2 regions of the Alkalihalobacterium alkalinitrilicum genome follow, and region 2 is predicted to be linked to the other one. Evidence: riboswitches for the same ligand, from Rfam matches in the RefSeq annotation. Region 2 holds a riboswitch; the other holds the start of a gene.
The links. A riboswitch is a leader RNA that binds a small molecule or an ion and turns the genes downstream of it on or off. The one in region 2 is predicted to bind cyclic di-GMP.

Region 1 (3,192 bases), 2.5 Mb from region 2:
CAAGCTTGATCCGCTTGAAGACGTAACTCCAATGCTTGTACATGCAAATTATGAACTTCTTTTAGCTTGTCATTTTCGATGCTATCTCCATACTGCTTAGCCTCAGCTATAATACTATCTAATGAAGGCAGGAGTACCTTTTCAGTAAAAGTCACTAATTCCTCTTCTGTATCAATCAATTCTTCTTCATAAAGTAATAGATTATAATTATCTGTTAAGTGATTCGTTTCCTCAATATACGTTAACATTAAATCTGTATTGCCTGAGGCATTTTGAAAAAAGTAATATCCACTAATACCTAGAAACACCACAGTAATGATTGCACTAATCATTTTTTTATTCACTTTTCTAATTTCCCTTCTTATTTAACTGTGTCGCGACTAGATAATTATAATCCCATTCTTTTGAAATGTAATAGTTCTTTAAGACTATTTATTTATACCTGAACATTTATTTTTTCGACGCGGTGCAGCAAGTAGAGAGTCACGAACACTTACGCAACCACTGAATGAAGATGGATCACAGCATTTTTATTTTCAACTTGACCTTATTTATTTTCAACTTTTCATGATTTAAAGATTTCTCGACATAGAAGATCAAATTTTGACAGACTTGTAACGACGAGAACCACCTAGCACCTACGCTAGATGGTTCACTCATCCTCACATACTACTTCTCTTCTGCTCCGTTCCTCCATAATATTGAAGTGTTGCTAAGCTTTCGGGTAGTCGCTCGATCGATTGGTTGACTATGTCTAACTTTTTTTCGACGCGATGCAACAAGTAAAGAGTCACCATCACAGGAAAGCCAAACTCACTTAAAAGCGGTAGCCACGTTTCCATCATCAAAATCTCCCTTCATCATTTAAAAAAGGAAGAGGCCTAACTTCGCCTCTTCCTTTCCCTGCTAATAATTAAAATTCAATCATTTCCACTGTTCGGTCAACAACACGCGCACTCTTTTTCGCTACTAAGTTTCCACCAGCTGATGTAAACGCATTTTCTGCAATGATCGCATCCATAGCGGCACCAACCGCAGTCGGATCAACTGGATATACCGGGTTGTCGAGTGAAAGTGTCACCGTTTTCGCTTGCTCATTTTCAAATACAAGTTCTAGTCGTTTCGTCATCCTAAACTCTCCTTTCTATCATCATTTCATAAAGTTAAGCCTCAAGATTATACGTATTGCTGCGTTCCATCTTATAAGGTGTCCAACCTTGAAGCGGTGTTAACGCATCAGCGACAGCTTTTAACTGCTCGTTCGTTGCCCCCATTTTAATGTTGTTAAAGCTCTTCGTTTTCAAGATCGGCTCACCGATTTGATTGATCCCTGTTTCGAATACAATCACTAAGCGAGAATTAGTAAGCATGTTCTCACCCCCTTTCACCATGTATATATGGGAAAAGGGACAAAAACAACAATGTACCTAAAAATAATTTTTTAGGTACATTGCTAAAAAAATCATAAATTTGTAATTATCAAAAGGGTTCATAAAGGAGGAAAAGGAAGTGAAAAAGTGGCTTCCTGTAATTTGATATAGTCTAATCTCCAACGAAAGTCCAGGTTCTCATCGCATATATCGGGAAAACATTAAAGGATTATGTTCGACAAATCTCGGGGTCTCACTGTGGCAGCTTAGAACTAATTGCACAAAAAATTATCAAAATTTGTATTATACTGGTTGGAAAGTTCTTTTATTTCATTTATAATGTGGTTAAAGTATTAAACATAAATACATGTATTAATAATAGTTTTAAGATAAAGGCAAACTTATTGAAAAATAAGGACGCAAAGCCACAGGTCTAAGGTACTATACTATGACGGCTGGGTTACCGAAAGAACTGGTAAAGATGGATACCTATTTTTCGGGTTCCATCTTTTTTATTTACATAAAAAAGGGGGATACGTACTCGTGTTAATTAACAATTTAATACGTGAGGAGAATTTCTATCATCATTTTCAACCCATTTATGACTTGAACAATTGGCGCATACTGGGATTTGAAGTTTTATTAAGATCTAAGCTATTTCCTAATCCTGAAGCTACGTTTATTGAGGCTAGAAAAGAGAAAAAGCTTTATGAATTGGATTCGGGGTCCATTCATAAAGCGATTTCCACCTACCGTTCAGCAGGCTTAACGAAAAGTAAAGGAAAATTGTTTTTAAATATCTTTCCATCGACACTTTTACATCCAAATTTCCCAACTTTTCTTAATAAAATTATCGCTGAAGATGTCCTTCTTAGTCAACAAATTGTTTTAGAACTTTCAGAATCTGAGATTAATAACAAAATGGACGAACTGAAGCAAAAAATAGCTGTTTTAAAGAATTTTGGTTTTTTGATTGCTATCGATGATACAGGAAAGGGATATTCTAATGCCCAAAGCATCGTCGAGTTAGATCCAGATTTTCTGAAGTTAGATCGCTACTTTTCAAAAGATTTACACCTTTCAAAGAAAAAACAGTCCTATATTCAACTATTGAATAATTATTCTGTACAAAACGATTGTTCAGTGATTTTAGAAGGTATTGAAACTCCTTCCGAATTAGCTGTAGCTAAAACATTAGATATCCAGTATGGTCAAGGCTTCATATTAGGAAAGCCTTCATTACTAGAACAGATTATATGAGGTACAGCTATGATATATCTTGATTTGGAGCTAATTATAATGCTGCTGTTAATAGTATTATTTATAGCTACTCTATCCATCTTATTTGTACAGAATAAAAAAATTGAAATGAACAGAGTAACCCCCATGAACGTCGACAACAACAACTTGATTAATGATCAAAGAAAAACAGCGTCATACCAGGTGAACCTAAACCTCAATCGTCGAAAACATTTTAGAGTTACCCTTACAGAAGATTGTGTAAGTGAATTTTTATATTTTGAAAATAAAAAACTTGAACAATTAAAACATAAAAAGTTTACTGGGAAAATACAAGATATCAGTGTTAGTGGACTGAAATTTACATGTCCATATAATTTACCCGTCAAACAAAAAATTGTTTTCAATATTACTTTCTCTATCAAAAACATTCCTTTTACATTAAAAGCACAATTCATACGTAAAGAGGAATATTTACAAAAAGACACATTCATCTACGGTGTTCAATTTATTGATATTAGTAAAGATGAACAGAAGCATCTGAATCTATTACTTAATAAAATTGAATTACAAAGAAGACAGA
Region 2 (3,192 bases):
TGATAGTTATACACTTGAGGATATATTAATTAACAAAGATTACTTGAGGACGCTATTACCAAAAGTTTAGTTCGGTCTGTCGTGTGCTTTCATTCTACTTTTTGCATAGCTGAATGAAGCATACTATTGATCCTTTACTTCGTTAAAGCAAGGTCGAAAAGAAATCTCCTACCTATTTAATCAAATTCGGTAGGAGATTTATATAATTATTATTTTAGTTTTTTGCTCTGTTTCGTTAAGAAGTTCTCACTTTTAACTTATTAGGATGATTATAAGCTAAACCTTTTTACACTATTTTGCAATTCTTCACCCATGGTGGCTAATGTATCAGCAACAGAAGTGATTTCTTCCATAGACGCATTTTGCTCCTCTGCTGAAGCAGCAACATTCTGAGCATAACCTGCCGCTTCTTTTGAAATGTGTTCCGTACCATCTACCATTCTTAATAAACTTTCTGAGCTTGTATTGATTTGTTGGATCGCAGCTGAAATATCTTGGAATTGATAACTAACATTTTCAACACCATCTGTAATTTCCTCAAACGCCTTTCCTGCTTGGTTTGCTAGTGTGATCCCCTCTTCTATTGCACGTCCATTTTCACCCATTGCATCTACTGTTTTACTTACTTCTTGTTGAATGTCTTTAATCAATTCATTTACTTGACTACCCGCTCTACTAGATTCTTCTGCTAGCTTTCTTACCTCATCTGCAACAACTGCAAACCCTTTACCATGTTCTCCTGCGCGAGCAGCTTCTATCGCTGCATTTAAGGCTAATAAATTCGTTTGATCAGATATACTAGTAATGATTGAAATGACATTTTCTATTTGCTCAGACTTTTGTCCTAAAGCTTGAATTACTTTTTCCATTTCTATACTTGAAGCATTAATTTGGTTCATTTGTTCCATCGATTGGAATACAACTTGTTTCCCTTTTTGAGCCGTATTCGCTGTTTCTTCTGAAGATTGATTGACCTCTTCTGCATTTTTGGAAATGGCTTCAATTCCAGTAGAAATTTGCGTTACAACATTAGACATCTCTTCGATACTTTCCATTTGTTTTTCAACACCGCTGGAAATTTCCTGTATCGCTTCTGTAATTTCTTCTGTTGCTTTACTAGTTTGCCCACTACTTGCAGATAGCTCTTCTGAAGTCGATGCTACTTGCTCAGAGCTAGAAGACACTTGACCAATGATTTCTTTTAAGTTTTTCGTCATTTTATTTACACTAGTCGCTAGTAAACCAATTTCATCTTTATTTTTAATGTTTAACTCACTAACTCTCAAGTTACCAGATGCCACTTCTTGCACCTGTTGAGATAATGCTTGGATTGGTTTTGATAAATGTCTTGAAAATAAGTATGTAATAACCGTTCCGATTAATAAAGATAACCCTAATGTAATGAGAAGAATATATAAAACTTGATTAGCACCACTGTTGTAATCTGACATATATGAACTTGGTACAATAACCCAGCCCCAATACGGGTCAATTTCAGAATATCCTATTTTCGTTTCATTTCGATCGGGATTACTTGGATGTGGGAAATCATAATAAACAAAACCTCCACCACTTTCAGCAACATTAATAAATTCTTGTACAAAATACGATCCATCACTTGCTTGAAACTCCCAAGCATTATCACCTTCAAGGGATGGATGGGTTTGAACATTTCCTTGGTTATCAATTACAAAAATATACCCATATTCTCCGAGATCTATATTGGTATTTACAGGTCTCGTTCCATCAGCCATTCTTTCCCCTAAAATAAAAGTTTTAACTGTCTCTTGTGCTTCTTCTAAAGACAAAGTTCCTTTATCCACTTCATTATTTAATGCACTAATCATATGTACGACTTGCTTTGTACTATTTTCCAACATGGTTCCACTTAATTGATTTAGACTACTTTTTGCAGAGTTAAAGCCAACAATACCAATAATTAAACTTGGAACCGCTAACAAAAGAAGAATTATAAAAAAGAGCTTTTTTTGAATTGTCAGTTGCATACCCTCAAACCACCTTTTATATTTAAATATCTTGTTAATATAGAAACACAAGTACACCAATGAATTGGCGGTTTTCACAAAATTTATCTATCAATAGACATAAGTTACGATTATATTTTCCCAGTGCCTACCCCCAATAACTGAATGGATCTAGTAGCTTAATATAAAATAAAAAAACATTCCCGTTAAAAAATGTTTCCATAAAACGGTAACTGGCTAGCATAACAAAAAATTTGTATTAGCCCCTAAAGCTTTGCGTCCCTTTGTTTCCAAAGGTTTGCCCTTAACAAATTATTCAATTTATTTGTATAGAGTTGATTAACTAGTTCTATTATCATTTAAAAATTATAAATTTTCAATGATTTTATGTAATTAGTCTCTCTTTTAATCAATGTATATCAAACTACCTTAGTTATAAAGTTACAAAGAGGCCCAAGTTTGCAAGATTACAAACTTGGGCCTCGAATAGGAAACTAGTATGTCAAATTTACGATTGGTATATTATTAGCTTCACAGTAATCAGTGTATTTCTTTAATCGAAGAAAAATATCATCTTGATCAGTCACATTATTATTGTCATCTAAATATTGAATGACCCCACCTAAGAAGAATAACGTAATCATTTCACCTTTGTCTTTATCCACTACTAACGTATGGATATCTCCTGGCGGCTCATAAACAAATGTTCCTGGTCTAGCAACCCAATCTCTTTCTAAATAATACCATTCTCCATGAAGCGGATAAGCGAGAACAGGCCCACCTGTATGTCTATGGCGTCTAATCATCGCACCACTTGACATCTTTGTTAAATGAACCCAATTACCAGTAGTTAAATCAAATCGTAGCGGTTTAAACCATACTCCTTCACTATGTGGAACCCACGGAATACTTTCAATATCAATTGCTCTGTCAGGTAATGCTACTTTTTCAGTGAAAAAATCTAACTCTAAATTTTTAACCATTTGTATCACTCCATTTGTTTTGTAATTAAGGTATACAACTATATTGCAACTTTCATGCCAACAGTAAAAACCCCATGAAACACAGTATGATCAGTAAAAATGCAACCAAATCTGTGCAACAATGCACAACATTTGCAATTTTGCACTTAATTTATATGTCACAATAGTTTATGATGATTGTAGATCAAAGGAAAGAGGGTGTTACTATGGAAAATAAAATGCAA

Region 1: another riboswitch for cyclic di-GMP. It lies ahead of BK574_RS20225 (EAL domain-containing protein); the one in region 2 lies ahead of BK574_RS08000 (methyl-accepting chemotaxis protein).

Annotation. Positions count from the first base shown of each region.
Region 1 is NZ_KV917368.1:4,176,551-4,179,742, reverse strand. Features, by position in the region: gene BK574_RS20245 (hypothetical protein) at 1-344, opposite strand, end outside; gene BK574_RS20240 (YvrJ family protein) at 663-842, opposite strand; gene BK574_RS20235 (DUF2922 domain-containing protein) at 914-1,129, opposite strand; gene BK574_RS20230 (DUF1659 domain-containing protein) at 1,164-1,370, opposite strand; cyclic di-GMP riboswitch class I at 1,755-1,838, shown strand; gene BK574_RS20225 (EAL domain-containing protein) at 1,914-2,630, shown strand; gene BK574_RS20220 (PilZ domain-containing protein) at 2,670-3,192, shown strand, end outside.
Region 2 is NZ_KV917368.1:1,709,163-1,712,354, forward strand. Features, by position in the region: gene BK574_RS07995 (Rrf2 family transcriptional regulator) at 1-70, shown strand, start outside; gene BK574_RS08000 (methyl-accepting chemotaxis protein) at 270-2,006, opposite strand; cyclic di-GMP riboswitch class I at 2,211-2,298, opposite strand; gene BK574_RS08005 (2,4'-dihydroxyacetophenone dioxygenase family protein) at 2,480-2,968, opposite strand; gene BK574_RS08010 (sigma-54 interaction domain-containing protein) at 3,175-3,192, shown strand, end outside.